4 regions of the Anoxybacillus kestanbolensis genome follow, and region 1 is predicted to be linked to each of the others. Evidence: predicted binding sites of a transcription regulator. Region 1 holds the regulator's gene; each other region holds the start of a gene.
What was found. The regulator Rex, encoded in region 1, represses fermentation and respiration genes when NADH is low (regulators of the CRP and FNR family bind a similar motif). The targets are predictions, from matches to a motif close to TTGTGAAATATTTCACAA.
Positions count from the first base shown of each region.

Region 2: BO219_RS05360 (hemerythrin domain-containing protein) is a predicted target of Rex. The motif match lies at 1,309-1,326, and genes of this name have one in related genera.
Region 3: BO219_RS03220 (formate/nitrite transporter family protein) is a predicted target of Rex. The motif match lies at 1,969-1,986, and genes of this name have one in related genera.
Region 4: BO219_RS05470 (TIGR04053 family radical SAM/SPASM domain-containing protein) is a predicted target of Rex. The motif match lies at 1,689-1,706, and genes of this name have one in related genera.

Region 1 covers NZ_MQAD01000032.1:4,589-7,773, reverse strand. Annotated here, with positions in the region: gene groL (chaperonin GroEL) at 1-72, opposite strand, end outside; gene groES (co-chaperone GroES) at 146-430, opposite strand; gene BO219_RS13205 (CPBP family intramembrane glutamic endopeptidase) at 656-1,393, shown strand; gene BO219_RS13200 (YdiK family protein) at 1,390-1,563, shown strand; gene BO219_RS13195 (redox-sensing transcriptional repressor Rex) at 1,573-2,208, opposite strand; gene BO219_RS13190 (ABC-F family ATP-binding cassette domain-containing protein) at 2,436-3,185, shown strand, end outside.
Region 2 covers NZ_MQAD01000005.1:581,572-584,756, reverse strand. Annotated here, with positions in the region: gene BO219_RS05370 (ThiF family adenylyltransferase) at 1-574, shown strand, start outside; gene BO219_RS05365 (Crp/Fnr family transcriptional regulator) at 590-1,279, shown strand; gene BO219_RS05360 (hemerythrin domain-containing protein) at 1,388-1,915, shown strand; gene BO219_RS05355 (nitrate reductase subunit alpha) at 2,059-3,185, shown strand, end outside.
Region 3 covers NZ_MQAD01000005.1:165,231-168,415, reverse strand. Annotated here, with positions in the region: gene purU (formyltetrahydrofolate deformylase) at 133-1,032, opposite strand; gene BO219_RS03220 (formate/nitrite transporter family protein) at 1,126-1,944, opposite strand; gene speE (polyamine aminopropyltransferase) at 2,186-3,034, shown strand; gene rpmG (50S ribosomal protein L33) at 3,127-3,185, shown strand, end outside.
Region 4 covers NZ_MQAD01000005.1:603,684-606,868, reverse strand. Annotated here, with positions in the region: gene BO219_RS05490 (MBL fold metallo-hydrolase) at 1-228, shown strand, start outside; gene BO219_RS05485 (SDR family NAD(P)-dependent oxidoreductase) at 225-1,010, shown strand; gene BO219_RS05480 (iron-sulfur cluster biosynthesis family protein) at 1,022-1,339, shown strand; gene BO219_RS05475 (CDGSH iron-sulfur domain-containing protein) at 1,371-1,577, opposite strand; gene BO219_RS05470 (TIGR04053 family radical SAM/SPASM domain-containing protein) at 1,765-2,880, shown strand; gene BO219_RS05465 (nitrate/nitrite transporter) at 3,091-3,185, shown strand, end outside.

The DNA.
Region 1 (3,185 bases):
ATCAGCTAATTTATCTACACCGCGTAACATCGCACGACGAGCTTCTTCGCTGAATTTAATTTCTTTTGCCATACATCTTACCCCCTTGATGATGATTTTTTTTGTTAAGTATTTTTGTACGCTTTATATGTTATCAGGCGAACGATTAACCAATCACAGCTAAAATGTCACTTTCACGCAAAATTAAGTATTCTTTTCCATCATATTTTACTTCTGTACCCGCATATTTTGAGAAGATGATGCGGTCACCAACGCTTACCTCTGGAGCTACGCGCTCACCATTATCAAGAACGCGACCTGAACCAACTGCCACAACTTTTCCTTCTTGTGGTTTTTCTTTTGCTGTGTCTGGTAAGACAATTCCGCTCGCTGTTTTTTCTTCAGTTTGAATTAATTCAATGACAATACGATCGCCTAGTGGCTTCAACACGGCAAACGACCTCCTTAATTAGATTTTCGTTCCGTTATTAGCACTCATTCTTATTGAGTGCTAACACACTTATTATATTAATGAACTTTTTTCAATTTTGCAAGTAGGAAGTTAAAAATTTTTCAATACATATTTCCCTCTTTCATTATGTCTTTCCTTTCGAAATTCATACAAAAAATATGGTAAAATGAAAAAGTATTTATTTTGTAAAAAGGGGTTGACCATGTGAAAAAACAATATCGGTATGTCATCATTACATATATCGCCATGCAGCTATCGAGCTTAGTCGGCGTCCCTTTACTTGCACATAGCGGCTTTGTCAACGCATCAAATAAAGAAATAGCTTTTTCGATCGCTTCTGGTTATTGGGCTGTTATTAGTTTCTCGATTGCTCTTTTTCTCGTTCTTTATTTTATGAAAGAAGATATGAAATACTCATATGATCGCCATCAAGCATCGATTGGCATGTCATTCTTTTGGGCAATTGGGGGGTTTTTGCTCGCTCTTTTCGCCCAAGGCGTTGCAGCAAACATCGAAGTACACCTCTTTGGGGTCGAAATGGGGTCCGAGAACACGAGACGGATCGTCGAAATGGTCAAACTTACACCAGCTCTTATGCTCGTCACTTCAATCGTTGGTCCAGTTTTAGAAGAAATCATTTTTCGAAAAATTATTTTCGGAACGCTGTATCAAAAATATAACTTTTTCTTATCAGCCATCATCAGCTCGCTTTTATTTGCTGTTGTTCATTTAGAGTTCGAACATTTGCTTCTTTATGCAACGATGGGATTTGTATTTGCTTTCCTATATGTCAAAACAAAGCGTATTATCGTACCTATTGCAGCACATGTACTGATGAACACCTTTGTCGTTGCAATTCAAACATTATTTGCTGAAGAAATCGAAAGCATTATGCGTGAGGCAGAACGAATGCAATTCGTAATTTGGAGGCTGTTTTCATGAAGTCTGAACCGTTGTTTTATTTTCTCACTGGCATTTTATTTACTTATTTTGCTGTCCATACCGCCGATGATGGTATTTGGGACATCACAACGATGCTATTTATTTTAATTGCTACATTTGATTTCGGCGCAGGAATTCGTTCTTTACGAAAAAAAACCTCCCGCTCGTAAACGGGAGGTTTACTCATTTCCGTAATGTTTTAAAAAGTAAACGAGTGACTGCAATTCGACCGCTAAATCAATATGGTGAACACGAATATGTTCTGGCACATGCAAGCGAGCAGGCGTAAAGTTTAAAATCCCTTTAATGCCTTTTTGAACAAGTCGGTCAGTAATCGGCTGGGCAACTTGAGCAGGAACGGTTAAAATCGCTACCGTAATCCCTCCAAGCTTTTCTTCCAATTCATCTAAATGATAAACCGGAACCCCTCCGACTTTTGTTCCCACTTTATCCGGATCAACATCGAACGCCATTACGATTTTCGTATTGTTATTTTTGCTAAAATTGTAGTTCAAAAATGCTGTCCCTAAATTACCGACGCCAAATAACGCTACTTCTGTCGTTTCATCTTGGTCTAACGTTTTTCGGAAAAACGACAGCAAATAATTCACATTATATCCGTATCCTTTTTTTCCAAGCGCACCAAAGTATGAAAAATCACGGCGAATCGTTGCTGAATCGACTTTTACAGCTTCGCTTAACTCCGCTGAAGATACACGTTGCTTGCCTGATGCATGCAAGTTTTTCAAAAAACGATAGTACAACGGTAGTCGCTTTGCGGTCGCCTGCGGAATTTTTGGTTGTTCATTATTCACGAGTCAATCCCCCACATTTCCTTTCACAAATAGTTAGCGCTTTCATTTTTCTCTCCTATACGTCTAAAAAATTCTCCCCACTTCTAAACTATACACTATTTTTTTCATTCTGTCTTTCCTTTGTACCCTTTATTATTATTTTTGTCAAATTTGTTATTCGTACACTAGTGTTGCCGAATATCAAGAAAGTACGTTACACTATCAAAAGAAGATTGAGGTGAGAAAGAATGATCATTTTACAAGTAAATCAACTATCCAAATCATATGGAGCGGAACAAGTTTTATCAGACATTAAGCTTGAAATACAAGAAAAAGACCGTATTGCGTTAGTTGGAAGAAATGGCGCGGGAAAATCGACATTATTAAAAATCATTGCCGGACAGTTGTCATACGACACAGGCGAAATCATTAAACCGAAACACGTAACGATCGGTTATTTAGATCAATATACAGGGTTGCAAGCTCATCGTTCCATTTGGGAAGAAATGCTCGATGTGTTTGCCCCGCTACAACAAATGGAAAAACAATTACGCGAACTAGAACAACAAATGAGTTTACATGATGCTGACTATGAGCGCCTACTTGAGCAATATGATCGTTTACAAACAGAATTCAAAGAAAAAGGCGGCTATCAATATGAAGCAGATATTCGTTCGGTTCTTCATGGTCTCCGCTTCCCACAGTACGATTATACGACAAAAGTATCTACATTAAGCGGTGGACAGCGGACGAGGCTAGCGCTTGGTAAACTGCTCCTTACAAGGCCCGATTTGCTCATTTTAGACGAACCGACAAACCATTTAGATATGGAAACGTTGCAATGGCTTGAACAATATTTAAAAAATTACGATGGGGCCATTCTTATCGTCTCCCACGATCGCTATTTTCTTGACCAAATCGTGACACAAGTGTATGAACTATCACGCACAAAAATAAAAAAATATGTCGGAAACTATACAAGCTACTTACAACAACGT
Region 2 (3,185 bases), on a different contig from region 1:
CGGTGCTTGTGTAGGAAGTTATGGTCTTTCTTTTACGATCATTCCCGAAGAAACGCCATGTTTTCGCTGTTTCGTCAATCATTTGCCTTCTTATCATTTGACTTGCGATAACGTTGGTATTATTTCTTCTGTTGTACAAATGGTTGCTGCGTATCAAACAACGGAAGCGTTAAAAATATTAGTGGGAGATGTTGCAAAGATCCGACGTTCGCTCGTTATGTTTGATGTTTGGCAAAACGAACATCGGTTTTTACGAGTTGATAAACTAAAAAACGAACATTGTCCGTCTTGCGGGAGAGATCGCACATATCCAGCTTTGCACAGGGAAAAAGCGAAGATGTCCGTCTTATGTGGACGAGATACAGTACAAATTCGTCATGGTCATCCATTTCGTATAACTGAAATGATGGAACACATGAAAACAAGCGGTCAACAAGTACACGGGAACGAATATTTGTTGATGACCCAACTCGAAGGACATCGTGTCGTTTTATTTGCTGACGGTCGCATGCTTGTGCACGGTACAAAAGATGTTACATTTGCTCGTTCGTTATATCAGAAATATTTTTCATGAAAAGGAGGCATACGTATGTCTCAGTTTATTAGCAAAAAAAATTTTGAACAATTAAAAAAGTTAGCGTATAAAACGCTGAAAGTGAAAAAAGGAATGTTTTTATTTCAGGAAGGGCAAATGGGCCAAAACTTTTTTGTCGTCTTATCTGGCAAATTTCAAATTAGTAAATTTTCTGGTGATGGAAAAGAGTTATGTTTGCGGTTATGTGGGCCGAGTGCTGTCATCGGTGAGTTGATGATTTTTTCAGATAATGGGAGATATTTATTTAACGGTCGTGCGCTCGAGGATAGTGAAGTACTTGTAATTAAAAATGAAGATATTGAAAAAGAGTTGCTTGCCAACTCAGAGTTTGCTGTTGAGTTTTTGAAAATGATGACCGATCATTTCCGCAAACAACATACGAAATTTCGTGATCTCGTCTTATACGGCAAAAAGGGAGCTTTATATTCTACACTCATTCGTATGGCTAATAGTTATGGTATTCAGACGAAAGATGGCATTTTATTAGATGTTCCTGTTACACATCAAGATTTAGCGAATTTTAGTTCTACATCGCGTGAAAGTGTAAATCGTGAATTAAATACATTAAAAAGTAAAGGTATCATTTCTTTCAAGGGAAGAAAAATTATCATTCATAGCTTAGACTATTTAAAAAAGCAAATTAATTGTGAAGGTTGTCCATCGTCATATTGCAACATTGAATAGTCAATAAACGTTCATTTTTTAGACAAAAGGTGTGACGTGCATCACACGAAAAATCGTTTTCCTTCTATACAATAAATGTGTAAGCACATGAAGAAAAGAGGGATGACGATGGATTTTTCACCTTGCAGTCTCATTGGGCATGAACCCGTTTCATTATGTCCGCCATTGCAACGATTAAAAGACGAACACGGTCCATTAAATGAAGAAAAATATGCTCTTTTTGTTGCAGCGAAAGGCATTTACGATGGTAAAGAGGAAGATGTTGTTCAAGCACTTATTCGTTTACGTGAAAAAGTACAGCAATTTTTGCAACATTTAGATCCTCACTCTCGTCGCGAAGAAGATGTATTATTTCCGATGATGGAACGCTATATCGGCAAACAGTTCGGTCCCATTGCAGTTATGGAATACGAACATCAAGAAGCGAAACAAAATATTGCAACATTTTTACAAAAGACAGAAACGATTCGTTCAGAAGAAGCGAAACAATTAGCTTCATATGTAATGAACGCGTATATGATTTTAACTGATCACTTTGCGAAAGAAGAGCAAGTGCTTTTCCCGATGGCTGAAAAGTTACTATCAGCCGAAGAAAAAGAACAATTAGCAAAAAGAATAGATGAGATTAAAGGCTAATCCGTTAAGGGTTAGTCTTTTTTTATATAATATTTCGACATATTTGTGACAATTAAAAAACATGTGAGGTACCTCACATTTATTTATCACGTCCCGTTTTATAGTGAAGATAGAAGGATTTCATACAAAGAGGAGTGAGCGATATGAAAAAAAAATCACCGCTGTTCAAGCGGTTGAACTACGTGAAGCCGATTGAACGGCAAGCGGATGGGCATAGTGAAGTCACATATCAAGATCGCGATTGGGAACAAATATATCGCAGAAGATGGCAACATGACAAAGTTGTCCGTTCAACACATGGTGTCAACTGTACGGGTTCATGTAGTTGGAATATTTACGTGAAAGACGGCATCGTCACATGGGAAGGTCAAAAACTTGACTACCCAACAACAGGACCGGATATGCCTGATTTTGAACCGCGAGGCTGTCCGCGTGGGGCAAGCTTTTCATGGTATATTTATAGTCCGCTTCGTGTCAAATACCCATACGTTCGTGGCGTGTTGTTAAATATGTGGCGCGAAGCGTTGCAACAACATGCAAATCCGCTTGATGCTTGGAAAAGCATTGTTGAAAATCCAGAAAAGGCAAAGCGTTATAAACAAGCACGTGGCAAAGGTGGATTTGTTCGTGCAGAGTGGGACGAAGTATTAAAGCTTGTTGCCACTTCCTTACTTTACACAGTAATCAAGTATGGACCGGATCGGAATGTCGGCTTCTCACCAATTCCAGCGATGTCAATGGTAAGTCATGCGGCTGGGGCACGCTTTATGTCGCTTATGGGTGGACCGATTTTAAGCTTTTATGATTGGTATGCCGATTTACCTCCGGCTTCGCCGCAAATTTGGGGAGATCAAACGGACGTTCCGGAAAGTAGTGACTGGTACAATGCCGGTTACATTATGACGTGGGGATCAAATGTTCCGATGACGCGTACACCAGACGCGCACTTTTTGGCAGAAGTGCGATATAAAGGAACGAAAGTCGTTTCCATTAGCCCAGATTTTGCTGAATCGACAAAGCTAGCAGATGAATGGCTAAGCGTGAAACAAGGAACAGACGGTGCTTTAGCGATGGCGATGGGGCACGTCATTTTAAAAGAGTTTTATGTCGACCGTCAAGTTCCATACTTTACGAATTATGCGAAACAATACACCGATTTTCCGTTTTTAATTACGCTCAAAGAGAGAGAAAACGGACAATTTGTTGCTGATCGTTTTTTACACGCATCTGATATTGGTCGAAATACGACAAACGGGGAATGGAAGCCAGC
Region 3 (3,185 bases), on a different contig from region 1:
ATTCTTTACTTAAAAGAAAATTCCTTCTCCATTTCCATTATAATTGAACATTTTTATTTTTATTCAGTTTTTATTTAGAACATAGTTTTATGATATCAATTTTTTGTAAAAAAGAAGAAGGATCTTCCTCCTTCATTTAAAAACAATTGTTTTATTTTCATGAATAATGACACGGTCTTCTAAATGCCATTTTAGGGCGCGGACAAGAACCGTTTTTTCGATCATGCGCCCGATTCGCTTTAAGTCTTCTACATGATGCTTATGATCCACCCGCTCGACATCTTGTTCAATAATTGGGCCTTCATCTAAATCATCTGTTACATAATGAGAAGTGGCACCGATCAGTTTCACTCCGCGTCGATAAGCTTGCTCATATGGTCGTGCGCCAACAAATGCCGGTAAAAACGAATGATGAATATTAATGATTTGTGCTGGAAACGTTGCAACAAAATGTGGTGATAAAATTTGCATATAACGAGCAAGCACAATGACATCCACATCGTGTTCCTTTAATAGTTGGATTTGTTTTTCTTCCGCTTCCTCTTTTGTTTCTTTTGTTACCGGTATATGATAGTATGGGATTCCAAAAGACTCTACCGTTTCTCTCATTTGCTCATGATTGCTAATAACTAGAGCAAAATCTGCAAGTAATTCACCCGCTTGCCACTCCCATAGTAACTCTAATAAACAATGCTCTTCTTTTGAAACAAATATCGCTACTTTTTTCACATGTGTATGTAAGCTCAATCGCCAATTCATCTCAAACTGTTGTGCAATCGTTGCAAATTCCTTCTCTATCGTCTTTTTTCTTTCTGATATATTCGGAGCATCGAACTCGATTCGTAAAAAAAACGTACCGCCTTCAGGATCTGTCGAATATTGACTGGATTCCACAATATTAGCCCCCTTTTCGTACAAAAAAGTAGTGACAGCGGCCACAATGCCTGGTTGATCTGGGCATGAAATAAGCAAGCGTGCTCGATCTTTATATTTGTTCATAAACTTTTGCACATGTTTTTGTTGAAAATACATCATAAATCCCCCCATAGACAGAAAAATGAAATAAAATAATAGCTTTTATTATAACAAATAAAAAAATAGTCGAGAACATATCCCGACTATTTTTTACTTATTCAATATTTTTCTTACTCCAAACGCCCCTTTCCACACAGGCGTAGATTGTTTATTAGATGAAAGATATGTGTATAACGCCCCCATAAATAATGAACCACCAATGATATTCCCAAGCGTTACAGGGACGATGTTATGGATAATCCCTGCTACATGAATTGTATCTGGATGCTCGACAGCTAAAGCAAGTGAAAAAATAACAAAGTTTGCAATAGAGTGTTCATATCCGGAAGCAAAAAAGACGAAAACGATTAAAATCATCGCAAACATTTTTGCCATATCTTCCTTCATTTGCATTGGAATAAAAATAGCTAAACAAACAAGCCAGTTACATAAAATCCCTTTGACAAACAATTGTACCGTTGTTGCATGCATTTTTTTCAAAGCAATTGCAAAAAGTAAATGATCCATCGGAATGTCATGAAAAATACCTGACTGTGCAATCAAAAAGGCGAAGAAAATCGCACCAAGCAAGTTGCCGCTATAACACGCCACCCAGTTACGAAGCGTGTCACCAATCGTCGTTTCTTTTTGAAGCGTACTAACAGTAAAATACATCGTATTCCCTGTAAATAGTTCTGCACCGCCATACATAATCAACACAAGGGCAATTCCGAAGAAAATACCGCTCACTAAATACGTTACAGGTGAATGCGCCTCATAAAAGTATTGTCCGATACGTACGCAAAGAACGAGAGCAAAACCAATGTATACACCTGCCAACGCAGCACGAATCATGTATTGAAGAGGCGATGTTTGCAAAATGGAGCGCTTCTTTAATGCAAGCTCTTTACATGTTTGTAAAGCTTCCATTGTTTTCTCACTTCTCTTTCTATTTTGTGATATTTTTCACACTTATCCTACTCCTCTTTGTTCTGTTTTTCAATGCATTCGTGTAAATGTTAAAAGAACTGTCAACACTTTATTTTTGTAAACGTTTGCGAATAAAATGACTATTGCAATTTTTTTATCTGATGTTCTCATCCTTTGCAAACTCATGCACAAATGTATTAATATAAAGAAGGCGCAAAATACATTGTTAGAGGAGGAAGCCATGAACTACATAAAAGAGCAAAATGGACAGCTATGGTTAACAGAAGATGAGCGTGAAAATTTAAAGATTAGTTATCGTATCAAGGAGATCGTTTACTCAGAACGTTCACCATTTCAACATGTGATGATTTTAGACTCATATGACTTTGGAAGAATGCTTGTGCTTGATGGAATTGTACAAACAACTTCTATTGATGGACATATTTACAATGAGATGATCACACATGTTCCTCTTTCTCTTCATCCGTCGCCAAAAAAAGTTTTAATTATCGGTGGGGGCGATTGTGGTGCAGCTCGTGAAGTGGCGAAATATGAAGAGGTAGAAGAAATCCATCTCGTCGAAATCGATGAACTTGTTGTTCAAGCATGTAAAGAACATTTACCTGAAGTATCTGGAAATCTTTCCGACCCTCGTGTACAGTATGTGTATAAAGATGGGGTTCAATTTGTGAAAGATCATATGAATACGTACGATGTCATTATCATTGACTCGTCTGATCCTATTGGTCCTGCCCAAGTATTATTTGAATACGATTTTTATAAAAGTGTGCATGAAGCGCTCAAAGAAGATGGAATGATGGTTTGTCAAAGCCAATCGCCGATTTTCCATATGGACGTATTGAAACAAACATATGCAAATATTCGTCATTTATTCCCGCACGTTCACGTATATACGGCTACTGTGCCAACGTATCCTGGCGGGCTATGGAGCTTCACTCTTGGTGCAAAACAGCCGATTTTATTTGACCGACTTCACACCTTCACAAAGCAAACGAAATATGCAAACGCTGATGTTTTAAGCCAATGTTTCCGTCTTCCACAATTTATGAAAGAGCATCTTCAATCGTAGTCGGAATGATTCCGACTACGATTGTTGACAAAGTTTATATTATGATACAAAACGTAATGATTACTATTTTCTTTTGTAAGGAGAGTGCCTATATGCGTGTGAAAGTTGTTTTACAATGTACAGAAACTGGAGATCGCAACTACATAACAAC
Region 4 (3,185 bases), on a different contig from region 1:
AGGTTAGAAAAACAAAAAGAGCGTGCCGAACACGTATGGAAATTGTTGAGTGAAAAACCGATGACAGCATTTGACGTATGCCGTGCGCTCTTCCCAACCGTATATGAACGGGAATTTTTATTGACGATGTCTGAAGCGATTGGTCAACTTGATTATTTAGAAGCGATCGGAGCGGTGAAAAAACAAAAAGATGGTCAAATATATATGTACGAAGTGGTGAGATCATGAAGTTAGCAGGGAAATACGTCGTCATTACAGGAGCATCGAGCGGTATTGGCGAACAAATCGCATACGAAGTAGCGAAGCGCGGGGGAATACCGATATTGCTCGCTCGTTCAAAAGAAAAGTTGGCGCAAATTGCGCAACATATTGAACAAACGTACAACATCCCCTGCGTATATGAATCGCTAGATGTTAGTAATCAAGAAGAAGTAGATGCTGTATTTGATCGATTACTTGCGTCCGTCGATATCGATATTCTCGTCAATAATGCGGGGTTCGGTGTGTTTCGGTATGTCGAGCATATCGATCTCTCAGAAGCGAAGCAAATGTTTGATGTCAATGTGCTCGGATTGATCGCGTGTACAAAAAAAGTGTACACACATATGATGAAGAAGCGGTCCGGCCACATTATTAATGTCGCATCTCAAGCAGGAAAAATCGCAACGCCAAAATCGAGCGTATATGCCGCAACAAAACATGCTGTCCTTGGATTTACAAATAGCTTGCGAATGGAAGCGTCCATGTATGGCATTTTTGTCACTGCTGTGAACCCAGGACCGATCAAAACAAACTTTTTTACTGTCGCTGATACGTCCGGAGAATATGTGAAAAACGTGAAACGATGGATGCTTCGTCCGGAATTTGTCGCCAAGCGCGTCGTTGATGCGATGCTTACTCCAACGCGTGAAGTGAATTTTCCGTTTTGGATGCATATAGGAAGTCGCGTGTATCAATTATTTCCATCGGTCGTCGAAAAAATGGGAAAACGGGCATTTTTAAAAAAGTAAGCGAGGTGTAAATGGTGAAAATTACGATCACGGAACGAGCGATCGAACAACTTCGTCGTGTTCGTGGAAACAAGCACGTCAAGCTTACATATGATACAGATGATTGTGGTTGTGCTGTCAATGGAGTGCCTATGTTACTGCTTGTCGAGCAATTAGACGAACATGATGTAGCGATTGAAACAAACGATATGCCGATTTGGATGGAAAAACATCGGCTCATTTTCTTTGATGAACAAATGACGATTGATGTTGTCGATGGGGCAGGATGTTTTCAATTAAAAAGCCCCAATCAAATATTGAATCCGCGCATGTCGCTGATGGAGCGCTAACAAAGTAAAAAGCCCGGAATAAAAGCCGGGCTTATTCGTTTTTTGGTGCGCGAACGACGGATTGAAATTTTCCTTTATGAGATGCATCACAAAATGGCATATTTTGTGAGAGCCCGCAACGACAGAGAGAAAACGTTTCTTTTGTTTCAAACTTGTTTCCTTCCATATCAATTAATTCAACATCTCCGGTCACACGAAATGAACCGTTATCCATCACTTTAATTTGCACTTTCGCCATATATTCCACCTCCTTGTATACCTTATATCGTATATACTATCTATTTTATATTAGAAATGCAAGGACGTGCATATTTGTCAGAACAGTGACAAGATAAATGGATGTGATTTTTTGTGATCAATGTCACATGATATAAATATTCCTTCTTGTACAATGAGAAGTAGTGAGCGAATCGGAGGGATGAAATATGCGTGATTTTCAACAAAATCCGTTTATTGTTATATGGGAGTTAACACGGGCATGTCAGCTCAATTGTCTTCATTGTCGGGCCGAAGCACAGTATCACCGTGATCCGCGTGAATTAACGTTTGAAGAAGGGAAGCGATTAATTGATGATATTTATGAAATGGATCAGCCTCTTCTCGTGTTTACAGGTGGAGATCCGCTTATGCGTCCAGATGTGTACGATATTGCTAAATATGCGATTGATAAAGGACTTCGTGTATCGATGACCCCAAGTGCAACACCAAACGTGACAAAAGAAGCGATCCGAAAAGCAAAAGAAGTAGGCCTTGCTCGTTGGGCGTTTAGTTTAGATGGACCAAACGCTCAAATTCACGATCACTTTCGTGGAACATCTGGCTCGTTCGACTTAACAATGAAAGCGATTCAATATTTACACGAACTCGACATTCCCATTCAAATAAATACAGTCATCTCTCGTTATAACGTTCATGTGCTTGACGAGATGGTGCAACTTGTTGAAAAGCTCGGCTGCGTGCTTTGGAGTGTATTTTTTCTCGTACCGACGGGCAGGGGAAAAAAGACAGATATGATTTCGCCTGTTGAGCATGAAAAAGTGTTTCGTTGGCTTTACGAAACGAGCAAACGTGTACCGTTTGATATAAAAACAACAGCAGGACAACATTATCGTCGCGTTGTTTTACAACAAAAAATGCGAGAACGTCAAATTCACGGTGACATTCGTTATGAAGATGTGCTAATGAAAGGATTAACTGGACAAGTAGACGGACTAGGGCGTGCCCCAAAAGGAGTAAACGATGGAAACGGTTTTGTATTTATTTCGCATATTGGTGACGTATATCCAAGTGGACTATTGCCTGTAAAAGCAGGGAATGTACGTGAACAACCGTTATCCCATATTTATCGCCATTCTCCAATTTTCAAACAGTTAAGAAATCCAGACGGATATAAAGGAAAATGTGGCGTATGTGAATTTCGTTACGTTTGTGGTGGATCGCGTTCAAGAGCATATGCGGTTACAGGCGACTACTTAGCAAGCGAACCGTACTGCATCTACATCCCAAAAGCATGGCGTCAAAAAGAAAAGGTCGGCGAATAGCCGGCTTTTTTCTATTCATCCATACAGGCGATAAGTTCCTTATTTGTGTAAATTGGGAACTTGTCTTTTTTCTACAAACATTTTATTCATATGAAAGAACGTATGAAAGTTTTGTGAACATAACAAAAATTGTGAACAATATAACAGTACTGATCGATAAATTTTTTTACGATAAAATTGTCAAACGATAAAGCGAGGGGGGGAATAAAGATGGAACGATTAAAACAATTTCTTCGAGTTGGTCATTTACCGACACTTCTTTCGTCTTTTTTGTACTTTGATATTAGTTTTATGATCTGGGTGAT